DNA from 2 places in the Telluria sp. AC161 genome. Region 2 is predicted to be linked to the other one. Evidence: predicted binding sites of a transcription regulator. Region 2 holds the regulator's gene; the other holds the start of a gene.
What was found. Region 2 encodes FliA, which starts transcription of late flagellar genes. Its sites were predicted from a motif close to CTAAAGTTTNNNNNNNNNNNGCCGNTA; they were not measured.
Positions count from the first base shown of each region.

Region 1: the regulator FliA is predicted to act here: its motif matches at 2,643-2,669, upstream of ACZ0AJ_RS02635 (flagellin N-terminal helical domain-containing protein).

Region 1 is NZ_OZ409861.1:604,522-612,188, reverse strand. It holds gene ACZ0AJ_RS02645 (hypothetical protein) at 1-111, opposite strand, end outside; gene ACZ0AJ_RS02640 (TonB-dependent receptor) at 302-2,500, opposite strand; gene ACZ0AJ_RS02635 (flagellin N-terminal helical domain-containing protein) at 2,770-3,627, shown strand; gene ACZ0AJ_RS02630 (hypothetical protein) at 3,716-4,570, shown strand; gene ACZ0AJ_RS02625 (MFS transporter) at 4,706-6,331, shown strand; gene ACZ0AJ_RS02620 (flagellar biosynthesis protein FlhA) at 6,332-7,667, opposite strand, start outside.
Region 2 is NZ_OZ409861.1:3,329,558-3,337,224, reverse strand. It holds gene flhA (flagellar biosynthesis protein FlhA) at 1-95, shown strand, start outside; gene ACZ0AJ_RS14945 (hypothetical protein) at 133-408, opposite strand; gene ACZ0AJ_RS14940 (hypothetical protein) at 485-808, opposite strand; gene flhF (flagellar biosynthesis GTPase FlhF) at 1,109-2,506, shown strand; gene ACZ0AJ_RS14930 (MinD/ParA family ATP-binding protein) at 2,499-3,317, shown strand; gene ACZ0AJ_RS14925 (RNA polymerase sigma factor FliA) at 3,360-4,088, shown strand; gene ACZ0AJ_RS14920 (flagellar motor protein) at 4,070-4,813, shown strand; gene motD (flagellar motor protein MotD) at 4,823-5,578, shown strand; gene ACZ0AJ_RS14910 (hypothetical protein) at 5,657-6,172, shown strand; gene ACZ0AJ_RS14905 (PAAR domain-containing protein) at 6,173-6,439, opposite strand; gene ACZ0AJ_RS14900 (type VI lipase adapter Tla3 domain-containing protein) at 6,466-7,667, opposite strand, start outside.

The sequences.
Region 1 (7,667 bases), 2.7 Mb from region 2:
GTCACCGGCTTGGCCGGACGCCGATAGTACGCATTCCCATTGGTCTCCAGCTTTTTTCACTGTGGTGATCGCAAGGGAACGATCACTGATTTCAAAGGTTATAAGTTTCATCACATGTTCGCAGAATATGGGAAGAACTATACCCTAGGGCAACAGAATACACGCGATTCAGTTACCGCAAAACAACGCCTGGAACAGATTTTTGTTCCGAATCTCGTACTTCGTACCGGCCATGCCCAAAAACTTAGGACCTGCCTGCATTCACCATGCAGGCAGGTCCCGGATCAAACCGTAGGACTACTTAGAAGTCAACCTGCGCCGACAGCAACACCGTGCGTGGCGCCGCAGCCGTACCAACCGTCGCCAGCGTGCTGCTCGACAGCCAGTAGCGCTTGTTGCCTGCGTTCTCGACGCTGGCACGCAGCACGACCGGCTTGCCCATCAGCTCAGTACGATAACGCGCGCCGAGATCGAAGCGCGTCCACGACGAGATATACACGGTATTGGTGACATTCTGCGCCAGCTCGGCCGTGTGGATCGCGCGGGCATTGAGGCTCAGGCCGCTAATCCATGGCAAGTCCCAGTCGACGCCGGCGTTGAACGCGTTCTTCGGCACGCCCGTGGCCTTCTTGCCTTCGTTGATGCCGCCGGCAGTGCGCTGCTGCTTGGCGTTGTAGAACGTGGCGCTCGTCATCAGGCGCAGGCCCGGTGCGGCTTCGCCGACTGCCGACAGTTCCAGGCCCCGGTTGCGCTGCGTGCCGTCCAGGCTGTAGATCGTCGTCAGCGGATCGGTGATGGCGTTTGGACGGTCGATCTGGAACACGGCGGCGCCGAGCAGTACGCGGCCGGTATCGACTTTCGTGCCCACTTCATATTGCTTGGACTTGAACGGGGCGAAGACTTCACCGGCATTCGCGGCCGTGGCCGGCGCGGTGCTGCCGCGGGTCAGGCCCGACGTGAAGTTCGCGTACAGCGACACGTTTTCCATCGGCATGACGGCCAGGCCAGCCAGCGGCGATACGGCGCTTTCGCTGTACGAGCTCGTCACCGCGCCGCTTGGCGCCACGTTATCTAGCGCTACCTTCTGCTTGCGCAAGCCGCCGGTGAACAGCACGCGGCCGTCCAGGAACGTCAATGTGTCGGTCAGCGAGACGCTCGACAGCTCGGTTTCCGACGTCTTGGTCGGCGCCAGGCGGTTGCCCATCATCGGCGTGATCGCGACCGGGTTGTAGATGTTCGACAGCTGCGACGAGCTTGGCGCGGCCGACAGGTAGAAGCTGCCCGCTTCGCTGTCCAGGCGCGAGACCGAGGCGGTGATGAAGTGCTTGATGCCGGCCGTGTCCAGGCTCAGGCGGGCCCCGACTTCGCCAGTCTTGCTGCGCCCATAGGCGTCGTACCAGGCGTTGGTCAGGCGGAAGTTGCCGGCAGCGTCAACCGCGTTCAGTGCGCGCGCCGTCGGGAAGTCCTGCTCGCTGGCGCCGTAGTGGTAGCCGGCCGTCACATAGACCATCAACTCTTTCGACACATCGTATTCGAGGCGCGAGGCGATCGTCGCATCGCGGAACTCGAGGTCGGCGCCGCGGTACACCGCGCGGTGGCCCGACGGTGGCGCCGGGATCGACGCGATGTCGGGCCGGAAGCTGTTCTGCGCGCGGAAGTTGTCGGTCTTTTCTTGCTGGCCGTAGCTGTCCAGGGTCCAGCGCAGTTTCGGCGAGCGGTAATCGAGCGCGATCGCGGCCAGGCCGAAATCCTGCTTGCCGTCGTCGATATTGGTGTCGCCGCCGCGGATCACGCCGTTGACGCGCACGCCCCAGGCGCCATTGTCGCCAAAGCGGCGGCCGACGTCGACATGGGTGCCAAACAGCGCCTGGCTTTCATAGGTGGCGGTCACCCGCGTCAATGGCTGGTCGCCGGCGCGCTTGGTGACGATATTGATGTTGCCGCCGACGCTGCCGTTCGGGCTGATGCCATACATCAGCGTGCCCGGCCCCTTGAGCACTTCGACGCGTTCCATGATGGCGGCCGGCATGCGGTTCGACGATGACAGACCGTACAGGCCGTTCAGGCCGACGTCGCCACTGGTGACATTGAAGCCGCGGATCTGGAAGTCTTCACTGAACCCGCCGGTCGACGTCATCACACGCACCGACGCTTCGTTGACGACAACGTCGGCCAGCGTGCGCACCTGCTGGTCTTCGAGGATTTGCGACGTATAGTTGGTTGTAGAGAACGGCGTCTTCATGATGTCCGCCTCGCCCAGGACGCCCAGTCCGCCGCTGCGACCGATCTGTCCGCCGGCATAGGCCGGATCGGCCTGCACTTTCGCACCGGTGATGATCACCTTCTCCACCGCTGCCGGCCCTGCCTCCTGCGCATTGGCGGCAAACGGCAGCGCCAGGATCGGCGCCGAGGCGACAGCGCCAACAAGCGCGCTCCTGATCAGGCGCGACAGGATCGATTCGACGGGTGGGCGCAGTGCGGCGTTGGCTTGTTGGGTCATGGTTTGGCAATCGTAAGGTGCGAAAAACCGGGATTCTAACAGAGATGAGAATCATTATCATCCTCATTCGCATTACTAGGGGCTGTTATTGCTGCAACATACGCCAAGGTGAGACGGTCATCGTAGGAGTGATTACCCGCCGAAAAATTTATTTGAAAAAAATTCGATAAAGAATTTAATGCCGTACGGAAATGTGTCGCCTTGTACTCATGAGAGCGAGTGACGCACTCGACATACAGAATTCTTTCCCTACATTTTCGGAGTCCATCATGCTGAGCCTGCACACCAACAACGCTGCCCTGTCCGCACAAAACGCCATCTCGAAGACCCAGAGCAATCTGTCGACCTCGATGACCCGCCTGTCGACCGGCTACCGCATCAATTCGGCAATGGACGACGCTGCCGGCCTGCAGATTGCTTCGCGCCTGAAGGCCCAGACCTCGGGTATGGCCGTTGCCATGCGTAATACCCAGAACTCGACCGCGATGCTGCAAACCGCTGAAGGCGCGCTGGATGAAGTGTCGAACATGCTGATCCGCATGAAGGATCTGGCAACCCAGGCTGCCGATACGTCGTCGAGCATCGCTGACAAAGAGTCGATGCAGTCCGAATATGACGCACTGGGTACCGAACTTGGCAACGTGCTGAAAAACACCAAGTTTGGTGGCGAAACGCTGATCGTGGCCGGTACGATTGGCGCTGCCATGAAATTCCAGATCGGTGCTGACGCGACCGAAGTCATGAACATCAACATGGCAACGGACGTGACTGCCATCGCTACCGACGTCGGTGCTGCCACCGCATCGTACGCTGCCGGCGCCGCAGGCACGGAAATCAGCACCGCCGCTGATGCCACCACTGCGATCACCGACCTGACCACTGCACTGGCATCGGTCAACAAAGTCCGTTCGAGCCTGGGCGCCGCCGCCAACCGTCTGGAACACGTCAACAACAACCTGTCGAACATCAGCACCAACACCAAGCAAGCTACCGGCCTGATCATGGACGTCGACTTCGCGACCGAAAGCGCCAACATGACGTCGAGCCAGATGCTGCTGCAAGCCGGCACCGCCATGCTCAAGCAGTCGAACAGCATGTCGTCGATGGTCATGTCGCTGCTGCAATAATGGCCGCATACCCGGGCCTCACCCCGGGTTAGACTTCGAAGGCCAGCCCATGCGGTTGGCCTTTTTTTATCGCTGACAGGTAAACCCAATGGCCCAGATGTTCCCCGTTGCCGCGCTGCCCCCGCCCACCCTCGTGCCATTGCAGGTCGGCGCCGTGGTGGCCCCGGCCCCCATCCTGGCTGGTGGCGCCGATGCGCTGCCGCTGCCGTTCTCGGCCCCACTGGCGCCGGAAACTCAGGCCACGGGCCAGCCGGGCCCGGCCGCCGACGGCGATGGCGCCGCCATGCGGCCGGACCAGGTCCTGATGGCGCGTCAGCTAGCCTATCAGCAGCAGGACGGCGCCGGCCTGGCGCGCGCCTGGCGCAGCCAGGTGCGTAATCATGGCAGCCAGTTGACCAGCCGCGCGCTGGCTGACATGGGCGGGCATTTGTCGCCGGCCATGCTCGCTGCCGGACAGCAGGGCCAGGTCGTGCACCAGCCCCAGCTGCTCGCAACGCACCAGGATGCCTGGCGCTTCACGGTCCATGGCGCTGGCGACAAGCCGCAGCATCTGGCCGTGCTGGCCGACGAGGCCGACAAGCCCCCCGGCCGCCGCCGCCGTGCGCGGGCCGCGCTGCGGCTCGAACTCGAACTGGCCGACGGCAGCGCCGTCGTGATCCAGGTCGAACCGACGCCGCAGGGCCTGGTGATCGAGGTCTGCGCGCCCGATGCGAGCGCGCTCACGCGCCTGCGCTGGCTACAGCCCGAACTCGAGACCGTACTGAAGCGCGCCGGCCTGACAGTGCTGCGCTGGGGCTTTCGCGACGCCCTGCCCCCCGGACGCAGCCACGCGATGATCGCCAATGCCGAAGAGGCGGCGCAGGCACTGACGCCGGCCGTGTTCCGCGCCGTGGCCGAACTGGCGCTGCTGCTGCCAGCCCAGCGGGCGCGCAGCTCAGGCTGATCCAACAGGCTGAGCTGCGCGCCGTCCCCGGGGCTGCGGCGACTACAATGGCGCTTGTCTTCACGCATTCGCCCTATCAATGACACGCTGCAGATGCACGCGGCCAGCCGCGCCGCTTCCGGTGAGTTCACCGGCATGACCATTTCCCAGACCCCCGCCCCGGCGCCCTCGGCCAACGACGCCGCGCCGCCGCCGTCGGCGTTCGGGCCGATGCGCGCCCCCGTGTTTCGCATGCTGTGGCTCACATGGCTGATCGCCAACACCTGCATGTGGATGAACGACGTGGCCGCTGCCTGGATGATGACGTCGCTGACGACCGCGCCGATCTGGGTCGCGCTGGTGCAGACCGCATCGATGCTGCCCGTGTTTTTGCTCGGCTTGCCCAGCGGTGCGCTGGCCGACATCCTCGACCGGCGGCGCTACTTCATCATCACGCAGTTCTGGGTCGCCGTCGTGGCCACGATCCTGTGCGCGGTGATCCTGGCCGACGCCATCACGCCGCCGGTGCTGCTGGCGCTGACGTTTGCCAACGGCATTGGCCTGGCCATGCGCTGGCCCGTGTTCTCGGCGATCGTCCCCGAACTGGTGCCGCGCGCGCAGCTGCCGGCGGCGCTGGCCCTGAATGGCGTGGCGATGAACGCGTCGCGCATCGCCGGGCCGCTGGCGGCCGGCGCCATCATTGCCAGCCTGGGCAGCGCGTATGTATTCGTGCTCAATGCGGTGCTGTCGGTGATTTCGGGCTTCGTGATCATGCGCTGGCGCCGCACGCACGTGCCAAGTCCGCTGGGGCGCGAGCGGATCGGCGGTGCAATGCGCGTCGGTTTGCAGTTTGCGCGCCACTCCAACCGCGTGAAGGCCGTGCTGGCGCGGGTGGCGGCGTCGTTCTTCCACTCCACCGCGCTGATGGCGCTGCTGCCGCTGGTGGCGCGCGCGCAGGGCGGCGGCGGCGCCGGCGTGTTCACGCTGCTGCTGGCCTGCATGGGCGGCGGCGCAATCAGCGCCGTGTTCTTCCTGCCGCGCATGCGCCAGGCGTTCAGCCGCGATACGCTCGTCATGGCCAGCACCGTGCTGTCGGCGGCGATGATCGCGGTGGCGGCGGTCAGCACGAACGTGGTGCTGACTTCTAGCGCGATGTGGCTGTCGGGGATGGCCTTCATCGTGTCGGCCAATTCGCTGAGCGTGTCGATGCAGATGGCCCTGCCCGACTGGGTGCGGGCGCGCGGGATGTCGATTTATCAGATGGCCCTGATGGGCGCGAGCGCGACGGGCGCCGCGGTCTGGGGCCAGGTGGCCACGCTCGACAGCGTGCAGCACAGCCTGTTGTATGCAGCCGGCAGCAGCGTCGTCGTCATGGCGCTCGTGCTGCGTTTGATCCAGGACCGCGAGCTGCTCGAAGACATGACGCCATCGTCCGCGCTCAAGGCGCTGGCGCCGTCGCTTTCGCCGCTGCAGGATGGCGGGCGCCTCGTGCTGACGGTGGAGTACCGGATCGACCCGGAGCGCACCGAAGCCTTCATGGCGCTGATGGAACTGAGCCGGCGCGCGCGCCTGCGCCAGGGTGCGCTGAGCTGGACCTTGCTGCGCGACGTCAGCGACCCGGGATTATTCACCGAGCAGATCATCGATCCATCATGGACCGAGCACCTGCGCCGCTTCGACCGCGCCACCGCGGGCGACGCCGCGCTACGTGAGCGCAAGCTGGCGTTTCACCTGGGGCCGGATGGCCCGGTGATCACGCGGCGCCTCGTGGCCAAGGGCTGATCAGCCCACCGTACCGACGATCGACACGTCGCGGTTTTCGGGGATCTCGTTGTACGACAGCACGTGCAGGCCCGGTGCGAACAGCCGCGCATAACGCGCCAGCAGTGGCCGCACCTGCGGCAGCACCAGCAAGAGCGGGGGCGTGTGCTGGCCCTTCATCTGCTCGCGCGCGACCGGCATATTGATCTGCAGTTGCGACAGCAGCTGCGGATCGATCGGGTAGTTGTCCAGCGCGACCTTGCCGCCGCCATTCTGGCGCGCCTGGTTCAGCGAGCCAAGCAGCATGTTTTCCAGTTCGGCCGACAGGTTAAAGGCCGGCATGTCCTTCTTCTTGCCGAACAGCGTCGAGACGATCTGGCGCCGCAGTGCGCAGCGCACTTCGGCCGCCAGCAGGATCGGGTCCTTGGTCGTCTCCGAGCTGTCGAGCAGCGTGGTGGCGATCACCACGATGTCCTTCAGTGACACGCCTTCGGTCAGCAGCACGCGGAACACGCGCAACAGCTGGGTGTGCGTGAGCGCCTTGTCGAGCGCTGCGGCCAGCTTGGGCGACAGCGCCGTCAGGCGTTCCAGGATCGCCGGCACGTCTTCGTGGCGGAACAGCTCGTGCAGGTATTCGCGCACCACTTTCGACACGTGGGTCGCGATCGCGCTCGGCACTTCGACCACCTGGTAGCCCAGCCCCAGCGCATGCGCCTTCTGCTCGGGCAGGATCCACGTGATCGCCATCCCGTACGCCGGCTCGATGCCGGGAATGCCATCCAGTTCGCCGTACACGTTCGGCGACGGGATCGCCAGCAGATGGTCGGGCATGACTTCGGCCTCGGCCACGACGGTGCCCGACAGGCTGATCGCGTACTGCGTCGGGCGCAGCGCCAGGTCGTCGCGCACCGAGATTGCCGGCAGCAGCATGCCCATCTGCTCCGACAGGCTCTGGCGCACGCCCTTGATGCGCTTGGCCAGCGGCTCGGCCTGGGCACGGTCGATCATGCCCACCAGCTTGTAGCCCACCGCCACCGTCACCGCCTGCACGACCGGCAGCGCCTGCCAGTCGAGTTCGGGCACGCGGTCATCGCGCAGCGCCGCTTCGATTTTTGCCACGCCCGCCACGTCCGGCGCGCCGATGCGCTTGGCCATCGTCCAGCCGACCCAGGCCAGCACGCCGGCAGCTACCGTGAAGAACCACCACGGCATGCCCGGCACGATCGCCAGGATCATCATCACGCCGGCGGCCGAGTACAGCACGCCCGGCCGGGCCAGCAATTGCTGGCTGACCTGGTCTTCGAGGTCGCCCGACTCGCCGATGCGCGTGACCAGGATCGCGGCGGCGGCCGACAGC
Region 2 (7,667 bases):
GCCGCGCCGTGCCTGCGCTCAAGGTGCTGTCGCACGCCGAAGTGCCCGAGACCAAGACGATTCGCGTGACGAGTCTCGTGGGTGTGCCGATGTAACAGGGATGGGGCAGCGCAGGCGCTGCCCCCGTGCTCATCATGCCGGAGCAGGGCGATGGACTTGACGCCAGACCAGCCAGCCAAGCGTCGTGACCGTCAGAATCGCGCCCAAGGCCAGCCCCAGGGCGACGAGTATTTCAAGATCGGCCAGCTCTTCGCCATCCCTTGAGCCGTACAGGTTGATCAGCCATATTGCCCACGCTTCCGGGAACGGTGGGAAAAGGTCGTGATGGATAATCAGAAAACGGGCGAGCACAACGGTGCCAGCAAGGACCCAGATGATCAGAGACAGTCGTATCAGTGCTCTCTTCATTGGACAGTTACTCGGCCATAAGCGTGCAATGAGGTGCCACAACCGATGACGCTGCCACAGCGGCGTGCCATGGCGTCTAGCCAATCACGATCTGCTCTTCGATCGGCCCCAGGTCGGTGATGGTCACCATCACATGCAAGGGGCTGTTCCAGTCGACATGCAGATGAAACTCGACACCACCGACGTTGCCTTCGGGATCATGCGGCCCGATATTGGTGACATACACATTGGCTTCGCCCAGCAGAGGGCGGCCGGGTGGTGAATCGAACGGGTCGGCCGTCGGCCGCCATTCGGCCGCTGTAATCAGTACGGCGGAGCGTTCGGTGAGGCCGTCCCAGCCGAAATTCTGGCGTACACGGCCCTTTATGTTTCGGTAGATCAGCCGGATCGAGCGTGCCATGAGAGTCTCCTGATGAGTGGAACTGGCACGCCAGCCGTGCCAGTCACGGTTCGACCCGGCCGGCATCGGCAAGATCGGCACGTGCACACCACCTTTTTGCGCCGACGCAAACCCGGGCAGCACCCGCACCTACCTGCCAAATTTCAAGAAACCAGTATCACTTTTTCTGATTGTGGGGAAATAGGCCCTTTTCCCCGTCCTTCTCGGTTGATCGTTTCCACACGGCATCGACAATAATGATTCCTATCGATGGGCATGTGCCCGTCATGCAGAACATAGATTGAAGTGCGGAGAACCACGATGAAAGTGAAGAAATTTACAGCGGCAACTTCCCGGGATGCCTTGCGCAAGGTGCGCGAAGCCCTGGGTCCGGATGCCGTCATCCTGTCCAACCGTCCGGTCGACGGCGCCGTCGAAATCCTGGCACTCGATAACGACGATGTCGCCTCGCTGTCCGCGCCTGTCGCCGATTCCGAGATGGCCCAGCCGAAGCCGCAGCTGCAGCACTTTGACGAACTCGCACCAGCCGCGCCGCGTGCCACGCCGGCCCGCCGCTACCAGGATGCCGGCCCGGTGATGAACGCACCGGTCGCGCCTGCCTATGTCGCACCTGTCGCCCCACTGGCCCCGGTCGAGCCGGCCGCAACCTACGCCGAACGCCGCGCCCCCGCGCCTGAACCGACGATCGACATGGCCGCCATGACCGCCATGATGAGCGCCGCCATCACCCAGGCCAAGGAATCGGCGACCTCGGAAGTGAGCAACATGATGAGCGAAATCCGCGCCATGCGCGGCCTGATGGAAACCCAGCTGGCCGAACTGTCGTGGGGCTCGACCGCCCAGCGCGAACCGCACAAGGCGACCGTCCTGCGTGAAATGCTCGCTGCCGGTTTCTCTGCCACGCTGGCACGTTACATCATCGAAAAAATGCCGGCCATGAACGATGCGGCGCAAGCGATGCGCTGGGTGAAGACCGTGCTGGCGCGCAACCTGGCAACCATCGGCAACGAAGACGCGATGCTGTCCGAAGGTGGCGTGTTCGCTCTGGTCGGCCCGACCGGCGTGGGCAAGACCACCACCACGGCCAAGCTGGCCGCGCGCTGCGTGATGCGCCACGGCCCGGACAAGCTGGCACTGATCACCACCGATGCCTACCGTATCGGCGGTCACGAACAACTGCGCATCTACGGCAAGATCCTCGGCGTCATGGTGCACTCGGTGAAGGACGAGGCCGACCTGCGCATCGCCCTGAAGGAACTGCGCAACAAGCACACGGTGCTGATCGACACCATCGGCATGTCGCAGCGCGACCACATGGTGGCCGAGCAGGTCGCGATGCTGTCGGGCTCGGGCGCTGAAGTGAAACGCCTGCTGTGCCTGAACTCGACGTCGACCAACGAGACGCTCAACGAAGTCGTCCGTGCCTACCAGGGCAGCGGCCTGCACGGCGCGATCATGACCAAGATGGACGAGGCTGCCTCGACCGGCGGCGTGCTCGACATCGTGATCCGCCAGAAGCTCAAACTGCATTACGTCTCGAACGGCCAGCGCGTGCCGGAAGACCTGCACGTGGCCGACAGCGCGATGCTGATCGACCGCGCGTTCCGCAACCGCGGCACCGCCCCGGCGGACGCCGACCTGCCGATGCTGATGGCAGCCACCGCGCAAGCCAGCCGCCGCGAGGTGTCGCATGGCTAGTTTTGACTTCGACCAGGCCGAAGGCCTGCGCCGCATGCTGCAAGGCCCGCGTCCGCGCGTGGTCACATTTCTCTCGGCCACGCCGGAAGACGACAAGGGCGCGATGCTGGTGAACCTGGGCGCCTCGCTGGCCCAGGCCGGTAACGAAGTGCTGATCGTCGACGCCTGCAACGTCGAGTACGGTGTCGCCCGCCGTTTGGGCCTGAACCGCGGTGCCTCGCTGCTGCAGGTCGCGCGCCAGGAAAGCGCGCTGAATCAGGTGATCCATCCGGCCCCGCAAGGCTTCTCGGTGGTGCCGATGGGCACGCCCGAATCGACCGACGATGTGCGGCGCCTGGGCAAGACGTTCGACGTGCTGGCCACGCAGGCCGCCATCGTGATCGTCGATGGCGAACTGGGCCCGGACGGCGAGTTCCCGGTGCCCCTGATGTCGAGTTCGGAGATCGTCATCCAGGTGTCGACCAGCGCGGCCTCGATCACCAATGCCTACTCGCTCATCAAGCGCCTGACGCAGGAACTGGGCCGCCGGCCATTCGGCATCCTGGTGACCGGCGCGACTGAGGGGGAGGCCAAGGTGGTATACGATAATATGTCATTGGCAGCAACACGTTATCTGGCCGTCAAGCTCAGTTTCATGGGCGCCGTGCCGGCCGACGAATACCTGCACCGCGCCGCGCGTCTGGGTCGGGCCGTGGTCGATGCCTTCCCGCTGGCCGGCGCATCGGTTGCGTTTCGCCAGCTGGCCGGCAAGTTCGCACTGCCTGCAATGCCGCAGTTCGGCCGCCAGGGCAGCGCGTCCATCGGTTCCTGACACAGTCGCCATCGACATATAAAGAAAAAGACATACGCCAGCATGTATACGGTCAAAGGGAAAGCGGACAAGAATTCTTTGCTGACGGAGCATATGCCGTTGGTAAAGCGTCTTGCCCACCACATGAAGGCGAAGTTGCCGCCTTCGGTGGAGGTCGATGACCTGATCCAGGCCGGCATGATTGGGTTGCTCGACGCGATCAACCGCTACGAAGACGACCACGGCGCCCAGTTCGAGACCTACGCCGTGCTGCGCATCCGCGGCGCGATGCTCGACGAGCTGCGTTCGAGCGACTGGATGCCGCGCAGCACGCGCCAGAACATGCGCAAGGTCGAGGGCGCGATGCAATCGCTGCAGCAGCGCCTGGGCCGCCCGCCGAGCGAATCCGAAGTGGCCGCGTCGCTCAAGATCTCGCTCGACGAGTACCAGGACATGCTGGCCGATTCGGGCGGCCACCAGCTGCTGTATTACGAAGACTTTCATGCCGACGAAGGCAGCGACAATTTCCTCGACCGCTATGCCGTGGACGATGCCGATCCGCTGCGCAGCCTGATGGAAACCGATTTCCGTCAGGCCGTCATCGACGCAATCGACAAGCTGCCGCCGCGCGAAAAACTCCTGATGGGCTTGTACTACGAAGAAGAACTGAACCTGAAGGAAATCGGCGCCGTGATGGGCGTGAGTGAATCGCGGGTGTCGCAGCTGCACACCCAGGCCGTCGCACGTTTGCGCACCACCTTACGGGAGCAATTATGGACTGGGCCAGCGTAATCGGCCTGGTGCTGGCAATCGCCGGCATCTTTCTGGGTTACACCCTCGACGGCGGCAAGTTCTCGTCGTTGATCCAGCCTGCCGCATTTGCCATCGTGGTGGTCGGCACCTTCGGCGCCGTGCTGCTGCAAAGCGAGACCCGTACCTTCTTGCGCGGCATCGCCATGCTGCGCTGGGTGTTTGTGCCACCGAAAAACGGCCGCCAGAAACTGTCGCGCGAAATCGCACTGTGGAGCCTGACGGCGCGCCGCGATGGCTTGCTGTCGCTCGAACAATTCATGAGCAAGGCCGACCCGTTCATCGCCAAGGGCTTGCGCCTGGTGGTCGACGGCATCGCGCCCGAGAAGGTGCGCAGCCTGCTCGAACACGAAATCAACGGCTATGAATTTGCCCAGCGCCAGGCGGCGCGCATCTGGGAATCGGCCGCCGGCTATTCGCCGACAATCGGCATCCTGGGCGCCGTGCTGGGCCTGATCCATGTGATGGAAAACCTGTCCGATCCGGCCCGCCTGGGCTCCGGCATCGCAGTGGCGTTCGTCTCGACCGTGTATGGCGTGGGCATGGCCAACCTGTTCTTCTACCCGGTGGGCAACAAGCTCAAGGCCATCGTCAGCGACAAGGTGTCGCAGTACGAGATCCTGGCTGAAGTGTTCTCCGACCTGGCCAGCGGCGACCACGGCCGCGTCATCGACGAACGCGTTGCCAGCCTGCTCACGCACCACTAGGTCATTGCCATGGCCCGCAAGCGCTACGACGACGATGTCTCCACCGAAAACCACGAGCGCTGGCTGATCTCGTACGCCGACCTGATCACGCTGCTGTTCGCATTTTTCGTCGTCATGTACGCCATCTCCATCGTCAACGAGGGCAAGTACCAGGTGCTGTCCGATGCGCTGGGCGATGCCTTTGGCGGGCGCGGCGCCGCCACCAAAGTCAACACCAACGTCGAGCCCGTTCTGCCGCTGTCGCACATCATCAACCGCCGCCGCAACGAAGCAGCGCGGCGCGAGCAGGAAAAGATGGGCGTGATGGCGCGCGAACTGTCGGCGACCTTGCTGCCGCTGGTGAAGTCGGGCCAGGTGCGGGTGATCCAGAACGCGCGCGGCATCAGCGTCGAGATCAACGCCAGCATTCTGTTCCCGCAGGGCGAAGCAGTGCTGGACGGCGAAGGCCAGGAAATCCTCGCGCAGGTGGCGGGCCTGCTCAGGAACGATACGCACCGGATCGAGGTCGAAGGTCATACGGACGACCTGCCGATCGCCAATCCGCTGTATCCATCGAACTGGGAACTGTCCACCGCGCGCGCGAGCAGCGTGGTGCGCCTGTTCGCTGCCAACGGCGTGCCCGAGGTGCGCCTGTCGGCGATCGGCTTTGCCGCGACGCGCCCGGTGGCGCCCAACACCGACGAGGCCGGCAAGGCGCGCAACCGGCGCGTGGCGGTGATGATCCTGGCGGCGCTGCCCGAGACCGGTGGAAACATACTTCCGTGAATGTATTGATCGAATCATGTCATAATCGACAGGCAGCGTCGCGCGGGTGACGCCTGCCGTGATCCTCGAGGAGTCGCAATGCATGTCAAACGAAGCTCGCCGGCGGCCAAGCTGGCAATGGTGTTGTCGCTGGTCGGCCTGGTTGGCGTGGTCAAGGCCGTGGAGGCCAAGGTGAACGTCCAGCATCGGCTCGAAGTGGAAACCGGGGCCGGCAAGGTCAAGGTGCGGGTGCTGATCGAGAACCGGGGCGATGTACCGATATGGATCCCGCGCGAGATCGCGCTGGGCGACGATTTGAGCGCCCCCCGTTTTGCGCTCAGTTCACTGACGGACACGGTCGCCTACACGGGCCGCATGGTCAAGCGCGGCCCGCTGAACGCTGCCGATTATCTCGAGGTCAAGCCGCAGACGACCTACCTGAACACGCTCGACATCACGCAGGCGTATGCGTTCAAGCCGGGCCAGCACAGTTACGAGATCCGCTACGCCGGCCCGTGGGTGACGGATCTGCGCAAGCTCGACGCGGGCGGCATCAAGAGCAGCCCGGCGCTGCCGGTGAAGTTCTCGCACACGGTCAGGATGGCCGCGCGCTGATTACGGCGCCTTGCAGTTGGTGGCGCTGGCAATCAGCGTCGCGCCACAACTTGTCTTGTCGCCATCGAAGGCAATCAACTTGCCATCGATTTTGTGCTGCGCCGAGCCGCTGACGATCTTGCAGCCATTGTGACCTTTGATGGGGCAACTGCAGGTGTCGCCCACGCAAGCCACCGGAATACCGCCCACCCTGAAATGCCGCGCGCTGACGCTGAGAACCTTGCCGCCATGCGACGTGGCGTCGCCGAGCCTGATGATGTTGCGCATGATTGAGCCTTTCTTGTGACGATGAATCAGTCGGCTGCGGTGTCGTGTTCGGGAATGGCCTCTGCGCCGAGTACCGACGCCACGGTCGGTGGCTTGTAATTGTCCGGATCGATCGACGGCTGGACAATGTGCTTGAAGATGTTTGGGCCTTGCGACTCGCGCCGTTCCTTGCTCGGCGGGCTGATGAACACGATGCTGGCGCCGGTGGGATCGCGCAGATTGATCGCGGCCGAGGCGCCGCCGTCGATATAGCTGCCCATCACGCCCACGGCCATCTGGACGAAGAAGGTCGCTGCGCCGGTATTGCCCATGCGCTGGTCGGTATCGATGAACTGCGACGTCTTGCCGGTGTCGATCTCCGGGCCACCCTGCGCGGCATACGCGTGCAGCGTACCTGCCAGTGCGATCTTCTGTTCGGTGTCGTGGTTGAACGCGGCGATAATGCGCGCCGGGCCTGTGGCGCGCTGTGCGTCGGGCAGCGTTTGCAGCGCCTGCTGCCAGCCGGCTTCCAGAAGCTTTTGACGCGCGTCGCGGCGCTTGACCGGCTTGCCCTGGTCATCCTCGAACTTGACGAACACGGGGCGGTGGATGAAGCCCATCGAGGGCAGGGCGTCGAAGGCGGCGAGCTGGTTGCGGTTCCAGGGGACCGGGAACCAGGGGGTTGGTTTCCAGTCTTTTGGAGGCGGATTGGCCCAGCGCTTGTAGTCGTCGAGTAGTGTACTTTCGGGGCGGTCGAAGACGGGGTGTTTGGCGAATTTGGCGGCGGCGGGGAGCCATTCGGCGACGGTGGGTTGTCTGGTGCTATTTGGCCACTCGGCTTTCAACTCTGGCCGCATGGGTACTGTGCTCATGAGTTGGTAGTACATCTGGCGCAGGGTTTCTTGCAAATAGTTATTGTCCGGGTCGGTCCATGCGTAGGGCCGCAGTGGCTCGACCCGCTCGCGCCGGGCCAGAACGAAGACTGCACTGGCATCGGAGTACTCGGGGATGTAGTGACCAGTTTGAACACGAGGCTTTTTACCTGGTAATTGTCCATAGTCACGACTTGAATCGCTCTCGGTGCTAAGCAGCAGCAAATATGGAAGATCAGGGTGTGCATCGAAAAAAGCGAATGCCTGTTCCAGTAATTGGTCAGGATTTTCACTAAGCTGCCACGGCCCTATTGTAAATAGATGCCACGCCATGCCAGTTCCTTCTGCGCTTGCCGCAAGGCCGGACATTGGCGAGA